Regions from separate parts of the Streptomyces sp. NPDC006476 genome, predicted to be linked through region 1. Evidence: riboswitches for the same ligand, from Rfam matches in the RefSeq annotation. Region 1 holds a riboswitch; each other region holds the start of a gene.
The links. A riboswitch is a leader RNA that binds a small molecule or an ion and turns the genes downstream of it on or off. The one in region 1 is predicted to bind thiamine pyrophosphate.

Region 1 (5,528 bases):
TCGGCGAGCCGGGCGCGGGCGGTGGTGGCGGCGATGGACATGCGAGGGTCCCCCGTGTCGTTCCTGGTCGGCGGCGTACGGGCCGGGGCCGGGCGCCCGCGGTGGCTGCCGCGGGCCGCGCGGTGCCACGGCCGTGGCCCGGGCGGGCCCGGCCCGTACGCCGGACGGTGTTCGGATGATCAGCGTGTTCGGATCAGACGGCGAGCGCCTGGGCCCGGCGCTTCACCTCCGTGCCGCGATTCTCGCTCAGGGCCTGAGCGGGGGTGCCGGGCAGGCTCTCGTCGGGGGTGAAGAGCCACTCGAGCATCTCCTCGTCGGAGAAGCCGTCGTCCCGCAGGAGCGTCAGGGTCCCGGACAGGCCCTTGACGACCTTCTGCTCGGCCCCGTCGATGAAGGCGGCGGGGACGTGCAGCGCGCGGTTCTCACCTCGGCGTACGGCGATGAGCTGGCCCTCCTTGACCAGCTGCCGGACACGCGTCACCTCGACGCCGAGCATCTCGGCGATGTCGGGCAGGGTGAGCCAGGCGGGGACGAGAGCATCGATCTTTGCGTCAATCTCGGTCACGGGATTAAGCGTGCCATCCAGGACTGACAGTCGGAAGTCGGGGCCGTCCGACCAGGGCGGCGGATCAGGCCGTGGCAGCCTTGAGCGGGCGCGTCGGGTCGGCGAGGAGCTGGGGGTCCATCGGCGTGGCCGCCTCGATCAGGCGTCGGCCCTGGGCCAGGTCCCGGGGCCTGCCCACGGCCAGCAGGGCGATCAGACGGGTCTCGCGCAGCCAGCAGACGGACCAGGACGGGCCCGAGGGGTCGCCGCGCCACAGGGTGGCGTCCGCGGAGGTGTGGTGGCCGGCGTACTGGACGAAGCGGCCGAACTGTTCGGACCAGAAGTACGGCACCGGGTCGTAGACGGCGGGCGGCGCCCCGGTGGCCGCGGCGATGATGTTCGCGGCGACCGTGCGCGGGCCCTGGAGGGCGTTGTCCCAGTGGTGGACGAGCAGGCGCTCGCCGTACCGGCCCGAGGGGAACGAGGCGCAGTCGCCGACGGCGTGCACGTCCGGTGCCGAGGTGCGCAGGTAGGCGTCGGCCACGACCTCGCGGTGGGCGCCGAGTTCGATGCCGGAGCCGGTGAGCCAGCCGGTGGCGGGGCGGGCGCCGATGCCGACCACCACCGCGCCCGCGGGCAGCCGCGAGCCGTCGTCGAGGACGACCTCGCCGGGTTCGACGCGCTCCACGCGCGCGTGGGTGCGCAGCACGGCGCCGGCGTCCTCGTACCAGGCGGCCATCGGCGCGGCCACCTCGGCGGGCAGTGCGCCCGCCAGCGGCCGGTCGGCAGCCTCCACGACGGTCACCGAGCAGCCGGCCTCGCGCGCGGCGGTGGCGAACTCGGCGCCGATCCAGCCCGCGCCGACGACCACGATGTCGTGCTGCCGGGCGAGCACCGGCCGCAGCCGCTCGGCGTCGTCCAGGGTGCGCAGCAGGTGCACGCCGGGCACGCCCTCCGCGCCCGGCAGCCGGACGGGTTCGGCGCCGGTGGCGAGGACCAGGACGTCGTACGGGACGGGCCCGGCCTCGGTGTCCAGTTCGTGGTCGTCCGGGCGCACGCCGAGCGCCTCACGTCCCAGCTGGAGTTCGATGCCGAGCGCCTCGAAGTCGACGTCGAAGGCGGAGCCCTCCGACTTGCCGAGCAGGACGGCCTTCGACAGCGGCGGGCGGTCGTAGGGCTGGTGGGGCTCGGCACCGATCAGGGTGACGGTGCCCCCAAAGCCCTGTTCGCGCAGGGCGACGGCGGTCTGCACACCGGCCATGCCCGCGCCGACCACGACCACCCGTCGCTGTGACTGCGTCGTCTGCTCGCTCACCTGATCACCATAGACACTGACTATCCGTCAGTCAGCGGTCGTGTTGAGTGACCTGCTCCACAACACTGGTCCCGCGGCCCGGCTGCGACTCCCACTCCCAGGTCTCCTCCAGCCGCAGCCGGCCGTCCGGCAGTCCGACGACCGTGGACACGCAGTGCCCCGAGGCCGTCGTCCCGTCGTTCCTGAGCTGCACGTACCGGAAGTCGAGCCGGTCCCCCGACCGGGTACCCACCAGATGCCCGCGTACGACGTCGCCGCCGGCGTACTCGGCCCAGATCTCCCCGTCCCGCTCGTGGTAGGTGAAGCGGGTGCCGGTACCCACCTGACCTGGGGCCTGGTCGGCGACGGGGGCGAGGACGAGGCCGTCCAGCGAGCGGGGCACGGCGGGAGGCTCCCTTACAGAGGCGTCGGGGGTCGGGCTAGGGTGGCCACCGTACAAGCACTCGCGGGAGCCCGGACGCACCGGGCTGAGAGGGAGGCTGGCGGCCTCCGACCGTACGAACCTGATCCGGGTCATGCCGGCGAAGGGAGGGGCTGGACGCCCATGCCGTCACGTACGTCAGACGTCCTCGTCGTCGGGGGCGGGATCATCGGCCTGGTCACGGCCTGGCGGGCCGCACAGCGCGGGTTCGCGACCGCCGTGGTGGACCCGGAGCCGGGCGGCGGGGCGGCCCAGGTGGCCGCCGGGATGCTGGCCGCCGTCACCGAACTGCACTACGGCGAGCAGACCCTGCTCGGCCTCAACCTGGAGTCGGCGCGGCGTTACCCGGACTTCGCGGCCGAGCTCGGCGAGCTCACCGGGGACGACCTCGGTTACCGCCGGTGCGGCACCCTCGCCGTCGCCCTGGACGCCGACGACCGCGCCCACTTGCGCGAACTGCACGCCCTGCAGCGGCAGTCGGGACTGGAGTCCGAGTGGTTGTCCGGGCGCGAGTGCCGGCGCCTGGAGCCGATGCTCGCACCGGGCGTGCGCGGGGGGCTCCGGGTCGACGGCGACCATCAGATCGACCCCCGGCGCCTGGCACGCGCGCTGGTGGCCGCGTGCGAGCACGCGGGCGTGGTCTTCCACCGCAGCTGGGCCGAGCGGCTGAGGGTCGCGGGCGAGCGGGCCGCCGGCGTCACCACGGCCGACGGCACCGAGCTGGGCGCGGGCCAGGTCGTGCTGGCCGCCGGCAGCCTCAGCGGACGGCTCCCGGGCGTCCCGGACGACGTCCTGCCGCCCGTACGGCCCGTGAAGGGACAGGTGCTGCGGCTGGCCGTGCCGAAGCGGTACGCGCCGTTCCTGAGCCGCACCGTGCGCGCCATGGTGCGCGGCAGCAGCGTCTACCTGGTGCCGCGCGAGAACGGCGAGCTGGTCGTCGGCGCGACCAGCGAGGAGCTGGGCTGGGACACCACGGTCACCGCGGGCGGCGTGTACGAACTGCTGCGCGACGCGCACGAGCTGGTCCCCGGCATCACCGAACTGCCGCTGACGGAGACCCGCGCGGGCCTGCGCCCCGGCTCCCCCGACAACGCGCCGCTGCTCGGGCCCACACAGCTGCCGGGCCTGCTCCTGGCGACCGGCCACTACCGCAACGGCGTGCTGCTCACGCCGGTCACCGGCGACGCGATGGCGCACGTCCTGACCACAGGTGAACTCCCCGACGAGGCACGTCCGTTCACCCCGAGGCGCTTCGCGCGCGTGGAGCAGCCGGTATGAACGTCTCCGTCAACGGGGAGCCGCGCGAGTTCGCCCCCGGCACGGCTCTTGACACCGTCGTGAAGACCCTCACCCCGGCGCCCTCCGGCGTGGCCGCCGCCCTCAACGAAACCGTCGTCCCGCGCGCGCAGTGGCCGTCGACGTCCCTCTCCGAGGGGGACCGCGTCGAGGTCCTCACCGCCGTCCAAGGAGGCTGACCCCCATGGCCGACGACCCTCTTGTCATCGGCGGTACGTCCTTCTCGTCCCGCCTGATCATGGGCACCGGCGGCGCCCCCAGCCTGGAGGTGCTCGAGCGGGCCCTGGTGGCGTCCGGCACGGAGCTGACGACGGTCGCGATGCGCCGGGTGGACCCCTCGGTGCACGGTTCCGTGCTGTCCGTCCTGGAGAGGCTCGGCATCCGCGTGCTGCCGAACACGGCGGGCTGCTTCACCGCCGGAGAGGCCGTGCTGACCGCCCGCCTCGCGCGTGAGGCACTCGGCACCGACCTGGTCAAGCTCGAGGTGATCGCCGACGAGCGCACCCTGCTGCCGGACCCGATCGAGCTGTTGGACGCCGCCGAGACCCTCGTCGACGACGGCTTCACCGTGCTGCCGTACACCAACGACGACCCCGTGCTCGCCCGCCGTCTGGAGGACGTCGGCTGCGCTGCGGTCATGCCGCTCGGTTCGCCCATCGGCTCCGGGCTCGGCATCCGCAATCCGCACAACTTCCAGCTGATCGTCGAGCACGCGCGTGTGCCGGTGATTCTGGACGCGGGCGCCGGTACGGCCTCGGACGCGGCGCTCGCGATGGAGCTGGGGTGCGCGGGCGTGATGCTCGCCTCGGCGGTGACACGGGCGCAGGAGCCGCAGCTGATGGCCGAGGCGATGAAGCACGCCGTGGAGGCGGGCCGGCTGGCGCGGCTCGCGGGGCGGATTCCGCGCCGCCACTTCGCCGAGGCGTCCTCCCCGGCCCAGGGCCTCGCCCGACTGGATCCCGAGCGCCCCGCCTTCTGAACAGACGTTCGAACGAATCCGGACGCCGGTGCGAGGTCCGTCACAGCTCGGCTGCAGTAACGCCCCGATGGAACCCGAACCAGAGGCCCTGTCCGTCACGGCTCGTACACTCACCTGCGTGGATACGACCCTTCAGGACCCTCTGGTCGGGCAGGTGCTCGACGGGCGCTACCGCGTGGACGCGCGGATCGCGGTCGGCGGGATGGCCACGGTCTACCGGGCCCTGGACACCCGCCTGGACCGCGTGCTCGCGCTGAAGGTGATGCACCCCGCGCTCGCGGCCGACGGCTCCTTCGTCGAGCGGTTCATCCGGGAGGCGAAGTCGGTCGCCCGTCTGGCCCACCCGAACGTGGTGCAGGTCTTCGATCAGGGCACCGACGGGTCGTACGTCTATCTCGCCATGGAGTACGTCGCCGGGTGCACCCTGCGTGACGTGCTGCGCGAGCGCGGGGCGCTGCAGCCGCGCGCCGCTCTGGACATCCTGGAGCCGGTGCTGGCCGCGCTCGGCGCCGCGCACCGGGCCGGGTTCGTGCACCGGGACATGAAGCCGGAGAACGTGCTCATCGGGGACGACGGCCGGGTCAAGGTCGCCGACTTCGGGCTGGTGCGGTCCGTGGACACGGTCACCAACACCACCGGCACCGTCCTCGGCACCGTCTCCTACCTGGCGCCGGAGCAGATCGAGCACGGCACGGCCGACCCGCGTGTCGACGTGTACGCCTGCGGTGTCGTGCTGTACGAGATGCTGACCGGCGACCGCCCGCACGACGGGGACTCCCCCGCCACGGTCCTCTACAAGCACCTCCACGAGGACGTCCCGCCCCCGTCGGCGGCCGTCCCGGGGCTGCCGTACGAGCTGGACGAGCTGGTCGCGGCGGCCACCGCGCGCACGGCCGGCCTGCGTCCGTACGACGCGGTGGCGCTGCTCGCGCTGGCCCGTGAGGCGCGTGCCGGGCTCGGCGACGACCAACTG
Region 2 (5,528 bases), on a different contig from region 1:
GCGGCCCTGCACGACCCCGCCCCGCAGGCGCCGACCAGCCGCATCCCGCATCTCGGTTACGACCGCCCGGGCTTCACCAGCCCGGACGACGGCCCGGCACGCGGTCACCGCCCGAGCTTCACCAGTCCGGACTACACCAGCCCGGACTTCGGAGGCCCGGAACACCAGCCGGAGTGACCACCGGCTTGCGCCTCCCACCGCGGAGGCCCCTCGGAGGAGCGCAAGCCGGACAGTCGGTCGCAGTCGGCGGCCTCACGGGCGACGCCTTCGTCGCATCGCGCGCGTGTGGCCTGTACGGCCTCGACATCGCACAAGCGTGTTCTTCCGCCGGGACATTGAGCGGGCCGATCATGGATGCACCACGCCCATCTGACGAGGAGAGCTGATGTCCGCCCGCATGCATGCCGTCGTCCAGTCCGCGTTCGGCGGCCCCGAGGCGCTCGTGTACACGGAGACCGATGTGCCCGAACCCCGGCCGGGTGAGGTGCTGCTCCGCGTCGCCGGTGCCGGGGTCAACCCGGGAGACGCGGTGCTGCGGTCCGGCCGGGTGCCGGAGCTGGTCACCCTGCCGTGGACGCCGGGCAACGACGTGGCCGGGGTCGTCGAGCGGGTCGGTGAGGGCTTGACGCGGTTCGCGGCCGGCGACGCGGTGTACGGCATGCTGGCGGTCGGCCGGCACGGAGCGTACGCCGAGTTCACCGTCGCCCCGGCCGAGGCGCTGGCCCTCGCGCCGAAGAACCTCGATCTGGTGCACGCCGGTGCCGTGCCGCTGGTGGCTGTGACCGCATGGCAGGCGCTGGCCGTGCTGGCGGAGGTCCAGCCGGGCGACCGGGTGCTGATCCACGCGGCGGCCGGCGGCGTCGGGCATGTCGCGGTGCAACTGGCCAAGGAGTTGGGGGCGCACGTCATCGGCACCGCGCGGGCCGCCCGTCACGACCTGCTGCGCCGACTGGGCGCCGACGAACTGGTCGACTACACCACCACCGACTTCCGTACCGCCGTGGCGCCCGTGGACGTGGTCCTCGACCTGGTGGGCGGTTCCTACGGTCCGCACTCCCTCGACGTGCTGCGGCCGGGCGGTCTGCTCATCGGCGCGTCGATCGATCCGGGAACCGACGACCGCCAGGCCGCCGACCGCGGCCTTCGCTATGTCTGGGTCACGGCCGAGCCCTCAGGGGCGCTGCTGGATCACATCACCGAGCGCATCGAGACGGGCCGGCTGCGGGTGATGGTCCAGGACACCTACCCGCTGTCCGAAGCGGCGGCGGCCCACCGCGCGATCGAGACCAGGCAGACGACTGGCAAGATCGTCCTGGTGCCATGACCGCCTTGAGCACACCGTTCCCTGGAGTCAGCGGATGATCGATGCAAGCGTGCGGGTGTGGCATGACGAAGAGGGCTGGGGGATCCTCGACTCCCCGCAGACGCCCGGCGGTTGCTGGGCGCACTTCTCGGCGATCGAGATGGCGGAGTTTCGTTCTCTGTCCGTCGGCCAGGTCGTCGCCCTGGAGTGGGAGGCCGGCGAGCAGGACGGCTGGCACTATCGAGCCGTCCGCGTGGTACTCCCGGACACCGAGTCCACCACCTGACGGACGCCGAGTCCGCGAACTGACGGACGCCGGGTTCCGGAGGACGAAGCGCCGTCCCGGGTCGGTGGCGGGACGGCGCTTACGGCGTTCGTCAGTCGGCGATCGGCAGGTACACCCTGTTCCCGCTCGCCGCGAACTCCTTGGACTTCTGCAGCATCCCCTCCGCGATCTCCTCCTGCGACGCCCCGTCGACCGCCTCACCGCCGAACCGCTCGGTGATGGTGTGGCTGATCTTCATGGAGCAGAACTTCGGCCCGCACATCGAGCAGAAGTGAGCTGTTTTGGCCGGCTCCGCGGGGAGGGTCTCGTCATGGAACTCACGGGCCGTGTCCGGGTCCAGGGCGAGGTTGAACTGGTCCTCCCACCGGAACTCGAAGCGGGCGTCGGACAGCGCGTCGTCCCACTCCTGCGCCCCGGGGTGCCCCTTGGCGAGGTCGGCCGCGTGGGCGGCGATCTTGTAGGTGATGACACCGGTCTTGACGTCGTCCCGGTTGGGCAGCCCCAAGTGCTCCTTGGGAGTGACGTAGCAGAGCATCGCCGTACCCCACCAGGCGATCATCGCGGCACCGATACCGGAGGTGATGTGGTCGTACGCCGGCGCGACGTCCGTCGTCAGCGGGCCGAGGGTATAGAACGGAGCTTCATCGCAGATCTCCTGCTGAAGGTCGATGTTCTCCTTGATCTTGTGCATCGGGACATGCCCCGGGCCCTCGATCATGGTCTGTACGTTGAAACGCTTCGCGATCCGGTTGAGTTCCCCGAGCGTGCGCAACTCCGCGAACTGCGCCTCGTCGTTGGCGTCCGCGATCGAACCGGGACGCAGACCGTCCCCCAGCGAGTACGTGACGTCGTACGCGGCGAGGATCTCGCAGAGCTCCTCGAAGTTCTCGTACAGGAACGACTCCTTGTGGTGCGCCAGGCACCACGCCGCCATGATCGAGCCGCCGCGCGAGACGATGCCGGTCTTGCGGTTGGCGGTGAGCGGGACGAACGGGAGGCGCACGCCCGCGTGGACGGTCATGTAGTCCACGCCCTGCTCGGCCTGCTCGATGACCGTGTCCTTGTAGATCTCCCAGGTCAGCTCCTCGGCCCGGCCGTCGACCTTCTCCAGCGCCTGATAGAGCGGCACCGTGCCGATGGGAACGGGGGAGTTGCGCAGCACCCACTCACGGGTGGTGTGGATGTTGCGGCCCGTGGACAAGTCCATGACCGTGTCGGCGCCCCAGCGGGTCGCCCAGGTCATCTTCTCGACCTCCTCCTCGATGGAGGAAGTGACCGCGGAGTTGCCGATATTCGCGTTGACCTTCACCAGGAACCGCTTGCCGATGATCATCGGCTCGATCTCCGGGTGGTTGACGTTCGCGGGGAGAACCGCCCGACCCTCCGCGATCTCCTCGCGGACGACTTCCGGTGAGACGTTCTCCCGGAGGGCAACGAACTCCATTTCGGGCGTGATCTCGCCGCGCCGCGCATACGCGAGCTGCGTGACCGCCTTGCCGTCGCGGCTGCGCCGCGGCTGGCGCGGCCGTCCCGGGAAGACGGCGTCGAGGTTGCGCAGACCGCCGCGGGGCGATGTGTGCTTGACCCCGTCGTCCTCCGGACGGACGGGCCGGCCCGCGTACTCCTCGGTGTCGCCGCGGCCGACGATCCAGTTCTCGCGCAGCGGGGCGAGCCCCCTGCGGACATCCGTGTCGGTGAGCGGATCGGTGTACGGGCCCGAGGTGTCGTACAGCGTGACCGACTGCCCGTTGGTGAGGTGCACCTGACGGACCGGCACCCGCAGATCGGGGCGCGAACCCTCGATGTACGCCTTGTGCCAGCCGATGGACTTCCCGTTCTCCCCGTCGAACTGCGTGGAGGCAGGCGTGCGTGCGTCCTTGTTGGTCATGAGACCTACTCCCTACGCCGGCATTACCCGGTAACAGGTTCGGCGGTCGACGCAGCGGTTTCCGTCTGCCGACATTTCGTGGGGAACGTCACTCGACTTCGGTGATGTTCCACGTGAAACATCGCTGGGACGGAGGTCAGCGCCCTCTCAGCCCGGTGCTCCGAGCTCCCGCGTGTGCAAAGGTGCCTCCACGCTAGCGTCATATGTGGCGCGGTGAACAGTGCGCCTCTGCCGATGTTGGGATGATCTGCCGGTGACCACGACACACCAGCCCTCGTACCCGCCCCCGGAGCCGCCCCCTGGGCACGACCCGGGATACGGCGGCGCCCATGGGGCCGATGGCCACGAACCCGGTCACGGTCCAGGAGTCCCCGGCGGGCCGGGACACGGGCACGATACGGGCGGCCATGGTGGGCATGGGCCCGATGCGGGCGGCCACAGCGGGCACGGCCACAGTCACAGCCATGGTCCGGCTGCCCCCGTCTCCCAGCATCTGCGCAAGGTCATCGCGGCCATCCTCATCCCGTTCGCCGCCGCCGTGGTCGTCGGACTCGTGGTGCTGTGGCCGGGCGGCGCCCCGTCGCACCAGCGCACCGGAGTGGGCTTCGACCGGCAGACCCAGCAGGCGACGGTCACCAGGGTCGTCTCCGTGAGCTGCAAGTCGGTGAACGCCTCGGGCGGGAGCTCGCTCGGCGACACCTCCACCACCGGGGGTTCCTCCGCCCAGCAGCAGGAGAAAGGCACCTGCAAGAAGGCGACGATCCGGGTCGACACCGGCAAGGACAAGGGCCGTACGTTCACCGAGATCGTGCAGCCCGATCAGTCGCGGCAACTGCACCAGGGCGAGAAGGTGGTGGCCGCCTACGAGCCCTCGGCACCCAAGGACCTGCAGTACTCCGTGGCCGACGTGAACCGACGGTTCCCGATGGCCCTGCTGGCCGGCATCTTCGCGCTGGCCGTGGTGATCGTCGGACGGCTGCGGGGTGTCATGGCGCTGGTCGCGCTGGCCATCAGCTTCCTGATCCTGAACTTCTTCATCCTGCCCGCGATCCTGCAGGGCTCGAATCCGCTGCTCGTGGCGGTGATCGGGTCGAGCGCGATCATGCTGATCGCCCTCTACCTGTGCCACGGGCTGTCGGCCCGTACGTCCGTGGCGGTGCTCGGCACGCTGATCTCGCTGGTGCTGATCGGTTTCCTCGGCTCGCTGTTCATCGGCTGGGCGGCGCTCACCGGGAACACCGACGACAACACCGGCCTGATCCACGGCCTGTATCCGTCGATCGACATGAGCGGTCTGCTGCTCGCGGGCGTCATCATCGGCTCGCTCGGTGTCCTCGACGATGTGACGGTCACTCAGACCTCGGCGGTCTGGGAACTGCACGAGGCCAACCCCTCGACGGGGTGGCGCGGGCTGTACCGCGCCGGCATCCGCATCGGCCGTGACCACATCGCGTCCGTCGTCAACACCCTGGTCCTCGCCTACGCCGGTGCCGCGCTGCCCCTGCTGCTGCTCTTCTCCATCGCGCAGAGCAGTGTGGGCACGGTGGCCAACAGCGAGCTGGTGGCGGAGGAGATCGTGCGCACGCTGGTGGGATCGATCGGGCTGGTCGCCTCGGTTCCGGTCACGACGTTGCTGGCGGCGCTGGTGGTGTCGGCCGACCGACCGTCGCGGGAGACGGCACCGGGCACCGCAGCGGCCGGCATCGCACCGGCTGCGGCCCGCACCGGGAAGGGCCGACGACGCAAGCACTGAGGACGAGGCCCAGGGGTGCACCCGTCGACGGAAGAAGCGTTACTGCGTACCGTTCCGGCCGCCCCCCGCGCAGGCCTCACCCGGTGCTTTGCTCCTCCGCCAGGATGCGGTCCAGCGCCTCGTCCAGATCGGCGTCGAACTCGGCGAGCGCGCCCTCCTGACCGAGCGGCACCAGTTTGTCGGTGCGGTCCAGGAAAGCGATGAGCGGCGCCGTCGACGAACGGAACAGCGCCTGGTCACCGCCCACCTGAAGCCGGATCAGCACCTCGCTCAGCGAGTCCACCTCGGCGGGCGACAC
Region 3 (5,528 bases), on a different contig from region 1:
ATGATCAAGCGGGACCTGGGCATCAAGGACATGGGCACGCTGCTGCCGGGACACGGCGGCATCATGGACCGCCTGGACTCCCTGCTGCCGACCGCGCCGGTGGTGTGGCTGCTGATGGTGCTGTTCGTGGGGTCCGGCTGAGGGGTTGGCCGGCTGAAGGGTTCGGGTGGCCGGCTGAAGGATTCGGGTGTCCCGCTCGCTCGATGGCGTGGCCGTCGGTCGAGTGGGACGATCCCGGTGTAAGCCCTCAAAGGGGATCCCCTGAAAGGAGGGCGTCATGTCCGCCTTCCATGAAGAGATCGACGTCGACCGCACTCCCGAGGACGTCTGGGCGTACGTCATCGATCCCTCCCACATGCCGGAGTGGCAGCTGAGCGCGGTCTCCGCGGAGCGGCTCGACGAGGGCCCGCTGCACACCGGATCCCAGGTCCGGGTCACCCGGCGCATCGGGCGCCGGGAGATGCCGATGACCATGGAGTACACGGAGTACGACCCGCCGCACAGCTTCACCGTGCGCGGTGTCGACGGTCCCATCAGGGGCGAGTTCCACGGCGCGGTGGAGTCGATCGACGACGGCCGCCGGTCCCGGGTGACCATGGACCTCGACTTCGAGGGCCACGGCCTCGGCAAGGTCCTGCTGCCCCTCGTCGTCCGCCCTCAGGTCCGCAAGGAACTGCCGCGCAACGAACGCCTGCTCAAGGACCGCCTGGAGCACACGTCCTAGCGTCGCTTCCCGGCCCTCGCTACGAGGCGCAGACGTCGTTCAGCTCGTCGGCCGCCTTGTCAATCGCACGCGAGTCCGGGTCCTCGCCGGCGAGGACGGCCCTGTTGTAGTCGGCGAGGGCCCGGTCCAGGTCGTTCACCGCCTTGTCGACCTTGCCCTCGCCCGTGTCGTCACCGATCCTGTCGAGGTTCATCTCGATGGTGCCGATGGTGCCGATGGTGCCGATGGTGCCGATGGTGCCGATGGAGTCGCCGGTCCGCGAGGGTCCGCTCGCCGCGGCCTGAGAAGGCTTCGGGCCGGTTCGATGTGAGATCTCCACGACCAGGGAAGCCGCGCCCGTATCTCAGGTGGAGCGGGCTACACCTCAGCTGTCCCGGGTCACCCGATTGGATCTGCGACACTGGTTGGGCCATGCCTAAGCCCGGAGAACTTACTTTCGTCGCCCCCCGCGGAGCTCAGAAGCCGCCGCGGCATCTTGCCGATCTCACTCCTGCCGAGCGCAAGGAGGTCGTTGCCGAGGTCGGGGAGAAGCCGTTTCGTGCCAAGCAGCTGTCGCAGCACTACTTCGCGCGGTACGCGCACGACCCCGCGGAGTGGACCGACATCCCGGCCGCGGCGCGTCCCAAGCTGCGGGAGGCGCTGCTTCCCGAGCTGATGACCGTCGTACGGCATCTGTCGACCGACCAGGGGACGACGCGTAAGACCCTGTGGCGGCTGTTCGACGGGACGCTCGTCGAGTCGGTGCTGATGCGGTACCCGGACCGGGTGACCATGTGCATCAGCTCGCAGGCGGGGTGCGGGATGAACTGCCCGTTCTGCGCCACCGGGCAGGCCGGGCTGGACCGGAATCTGTCGACCGCCGAGATCGTGCACCAGATCGTGGACGGGATGCGGGCGCTGAGGGACGGAGAGGTCCCGGGCGGGCCCGCGCGGCTGTCCAACATCGTCTTCATGGGGATGGGGGAGCCGCTCGCCAACTACAAGCGGGTGGTCGGAGCCATTCGCGCGCTCACCGACCCCGCCCCCGACGGACTCGGGCTTTCGCAGCGCGGGATCACCGTGTCGACGGTCGGGCTCGTGCCCGCCATCCACCGCTTCGCCGACGAGGGCTTCAAGTGCCGGCTCGCGATCTCGCTGCACGCCCCCGACGACGAGCTGCGTGACACCCTCGTCCCCGTGAACACGCGCTGGAAGGTGGGGGAGGTGCTCGACGCCGGGTTCGAGTACGTGGAGAAGAGCGGGCGGCGGCTGAGCATCGAGTACGCGCTCATCCGCGACATCAATGACCAGGCGTGGCGGGGTGACCGGCTCGGGCGGCTGCTCAAGGGCAAACCCGTGCACGTCAATCTCATTCCGCTGAACCCGACCCCGGGCTCGAAGTGGACCGCCTCCCGGCCCGAGGACGAGAAGGCCTTCGTCGAGGCCATCGCCGCGCACGGTGTACCGGTGACCATCCGGGACACCCGCGGTCAGGAGATCGACGGGGCCTGTGGACAGCTGGCGGCCACCGAGCGGTAACCTTTGGCCGTACGTACACCTTCATATCCGACAGGGGAGCGCCACAGCGCTGAGAGTGCGGCAATCGGGCCGCAGACCCTCTGAACCTCGCCCAGGTCATTCTGGGTAGGAAGTTCGGTCATCACCGTGAACACCAAGAAGTACTGTGCTGCCGTCGTCGGCCTCGGCATGCTCACGCTGTCCGCGTGCGGCTCCTCAGGCGGCGGTTCCTCCACCGACTCCAAGACCGTCACCCTGGTCAGCCACGACTCGTGGGCCGTCTCGAAGAGCGTCCTCGCCGACTTCGAGAAGCAGTCCGGCTACAAGGTCCACGTCCTCAAGGACGGTGACGCCGGGCAGGCCGTCAACAAGGCCATCCTGACGAAGGACAACCCCCAGGGCGACGTCTTCTTCGGCGTCGACAACACCCTGCTCTCCCGGGCCCTCGACAACGGACTGTTCCAGTCGTACGAGGCGAAGGGCTCCGAGGGGATCAAGCCGCAGTACCGGGTGGACCAGGACAAGCACCGGGTCACGCCCATCGACTCCGGCGACATCTGCGTCAACTACGACAAGGCCTACTTCAGCAAGCACAGGCTGACCCCGCCGCAGTCCTTCGACGACCTGGTCAAGCCCGAGTACAAGAACCTCCTCGTCACCGAGAACGCCGCCACCTCCTCGCCCGGCCTCGGCTTCCTGCTCGGCTCCGCGGCGAAGTACGGCGACGACGGCTGGCAGGGCTACTGGAAGAAGCTCAAGGCCAACGGCGTCAAGGTCGTCGACGGCTGGGAGCAGGCCTACAACGAGGAGTTCTCCGGCTCGGCCGGCGGCAAGAAGGCCAAGGGCGACCGGCCGCTCGTCGTCTCCTACGCCTCCTCGCCGCCCGCGGAGGTCGTCTACGCCGACCCGAGGCCGAAGACCGCGCCGACCGGAGTGTCGTACGGCACCTGCTTCCGGCAGATCGAGTACGCGGGACTGCTCAGCAACGCGGACAACAGCAAGGGCGGCAAGGCGTTCATCGACTTCCTGGTGACCAAGGAGTTCCAGGAGGACATGCCGCTCAACATGTTCGTCTACCCGGTGATCGAAGGGGCCGCGGTGCCCAAGGAGTTCACCGAGTACGGTCCCGCCGCCAAGGACCCCGAGACGATGGCGCCCGCGAAGATTGCCGCCAACCGTGACCAGTGGGTCAAGTCGTGGACGTCACTCGTACTGAAGTAGTAACCCGCCCCTCCAGGGCCAGGGTCCGACGCGGGAACGCGGCGCGGCTCGGGCTGCTAGCCCTGCCCGTCGCGTTCTTCGCGCTGTTCTTCGCCTGGCCCGTCGCCGCGATCGTCGCGCGCGGGCTGAAGGTCGACGGGGTGTGGCGGTTCGGGCGGATCGCGGACGTCGTCACCCAGTCCGACATCCGGCACGTCCTGTGGTTCACCACCTGGCAGGCGCTCGCCTCAACAGCGCTCACCCTCCTGGTCGCCCTCCCCGGCGCCTACGTCTTCGCGCGCTTCGAATTCCCGGGCCGACAGGTGCTGCGGGCCGTCGTCACCGTCCCCTTCGTCCTGCCGACGGTCGTCGTCGGAACCGCCTTCCTCGCGCTCGTCGGACGCGGCGGACTGCTCGACGAGTGGTGGGGCGTACGGCTGGACACGACCGTGTGGGCCATCCTGCTGGCGCACGTCTTCTTCAACTACGCGGTCGTCGTACGGACCGTGGGCGGGCTGTGGGCGCAACTGGACCTGCGGCAGGAGGAGGCCGCGCGGATGCTGGGCGCGTCCCCGCTGCGCGCCTGGCGCAGGGTCACCCTGCCCGCCCTCGCGCCCGCCGTGGCCGCCGCCGCGCTGATGGTGTTCCTCTTCACCTTCACCTCCTTCGGCGTCGTCCAGATCCTCGGCGGCCCCACCTTCTCCACCCTGGAAGTCGAGATCTACCGGCAGACCTCCGAGATCTTCGACCTGTCCACGGCCGCCGTGCTCACGATCGTCCAGTTCGTGGCCGTCGGCGCGATCCTCGCCGTGCACGCCTGGACGGTACGGCGGCGGGAGAGCGCCCTGCGGCTCGTGGACGCGTCCGTGACGGCCCGGCGGCCGCGCGGGGCGGGCCAGTGGGCGCTGCTGGCCGGTGTCCTCGTCACCGTCGCCGTCCTGCTCCTGCTGCCGCTCGCCGTGCTGGTGCAACGGTCGCTGGACGCGCCGGACTTCCGCTACTACCGGGCGCTGACGAGCGAGGCCGGCGACACCTTCCTCGTCCCGCCGATCGACGCCATCGGCAACTCGCTGCAGTACGCCCTCGCCGCGACCGCCATCGCCGTCGTGATCGGCGCTCTGGCCGCCGCGGCCCTCGCCCGCCGGGACGCCGGACGACTGGTGCGCGGCTTCGACGCGCTGCTGATGCTGCCGCTCGGCGTCTCCGCGGTGACTGTCGGTTTCGGCTTCCTGATCGCCCTCGACAAGCCCCCGCTGGACCTGCGCCAGTCCTGGATCCTGGTGCCGCTCGCACAGGCACTGGTGGGCGTGCCGTTCGTCGTGCGGACCATGCTGCCGGTGCTGCGGGCCGTGGACGCCCGGCTGCGGGAGGCGGCGGCCGTGCTCGGGGCCTCGCCCTGGCGGGTGTGGCGGGAGGTCGATCTGCCCCTGGTGCGGCGGGCGTTGCTGGTCGCGGCCGGGTTCGCCTTCGCCGTGTCGCTGGGGGAGTTCGGGGCGACCGTGTTCATCGCACGACCAGACAACCCGACCCTGCCGGTCGCCGTGGCGCGGCTGCTCGGGCGGCCCGGCGACCTCAACTACGGCCAGGCGATGGCCCTTTCGACGATCCTGATGGTGGTGTGCGCGGTGGCGCTGCTGGTGCTCGAGCGGCTCCGTACCGACCGGACCGGGGAGTTCTAGATGCTGCTGAGCCTGGAAGAGGCCACCGTCCGCTTCGGCGCGCGGGCCGTGCTCGACGCCGTCGGCCTCGAGGTCGCCGAGCACGAGGTGGTGTGCGTGCTCGGGCCCAGCGGCAGCGGCAAGTCCACGCTGCTGCGGGCGGTGGCCGGGCTGCAACCGCTGGACGCCGGGCGGGTGTTGCTCGACGGCCGCGACCAGGCCGGTGTGCCCGCGCACAAGCGTGGGGTCGGCCTGATGTTCCAGGACCACCAGCTCTTCCCGCAGCGGGACGTGGGCGGCAACGTCGCCTTCGGCCTGCGGATGCACGGGGCGCCGAGAAGCGAACAGCAGGAACGCGTGCGGGAGTTGCTGGATCTCGTCGGGCTGCCCGGCGCCGAGCGGCGGGCCGTGGGCGCACTGTCCGGCGGTGAGCAGCAGCGCGTGGCGCT

Region 2: it holds a riboswitch for thiamine pyrophosphate, as region 1 does, so the genes downstream of both, thiC (phosphomethylpyrimidine synthase ThiC) here and thiO (glycine oxidase ThiO) in region 1, are expected to answer to the same signal.
Region 3: it holds a riboswitch for thiamine pyrophosphate, as region 1 does, so the genes downstream of both, ABZZ74_RS42240 (thiamine ABC transporter substrate-binding protein) here and thiO (glycine oxidase ThiO) in region 1, are expected to answer to the same signal.

What each region holds. Positions count from the first base shown of each region.
Region 1 is NZ_JBEXPK010000085.1:5,334-10,861, forward strand. Features, by position in the region: gene thiE (thiamine phosphate synthase) at 1-41, opposite strand, end outside; gene ABZZ74_RS45375 (Rv2175c family DNA-binding protein) at 194-565, opposite strand; gene ABZZ74_RS45380 (FAD-dependent oxidoreductase) at 630-1,859, opposite strand; gene ABZZ74_RS45385 (hypothetical protein) at 1,891-2,241, opposite strand; TPP riboswitch at 2,295-2,406, shown strand; gene thiO (glycine oxidase ThiO) at 2,404-3,558, shown strand; gene thiS (sulfur carrier protein ThiS) at 3,555-3,755, shown strand; gene ABZZ74_RS45400 (thiazole synthase) at 3,761-4,555, shown strand; gene pknB (Stk1 family PASTA domain-containing Ser/Thr kinase) at 4,674-5,528, shown strand, end outside.
Region 2 is NZ_JBEXPK010000025.1:118,057-123,584, forward strand. Features, by position in the region: gene ABZZ74_RS27410 (hypothetical protein) at 1-177, shown strand, start outside; gene ABZZ74_RS27415 (NADP-dependent oxidoreductase) at 386-1,324, shown strand; gene ABZZ74_RS27420 (cold shock domain-containing protein) at 1,359-1,589, shown strand; gene thiC (phosphomethylpyrimidine synthase ThiC) at 1,681-3,477, opposite strand; TPP riboswitch at 3,470-3,659, opposite strand; gene ABZZ74_RS27430 (YibE/F family protein) at 3,731-5,230, shown strand; gene ABZZ74_RS27435 (SsgA family sporulation/cell division regulator) at 5,307-5,528, opposite strand, start outside.
Region 3 is NZ_JBEXPK010000066.1:30,290-35,817, reverse strand. Features, by position in the region: gene ABZZ74_RS42260 (phosphatidate cytidylyltransferase) at 1-141, shown strand, start outside; gene ABZZ74_RS42255 (SRPBCC family protein) at 278-724, shown strand; gene ABZZ74_RS42250 (hypothetical protein) at 744-1,043, opposite strand; gene rlmN (23S rRNA (adenine(2503)-C(2))-methyltransferase RlmN) at 1,136-2,242, shown strand; TPP riboswitch at 2,265-2,372, shown strand; gene ABZZ74_RS42240 (thiamine ABC transporter substrate-binding protein) at 2,369-3,442, shown strand; gene ABZZ74_RS42235 (iron ABC transporter permease) at 3,418-5,100, shown strand; gene ABZZ74_RS42230 (ABC transporter ATP-binding protein) at 5,101-5,528, shown strand, end outside.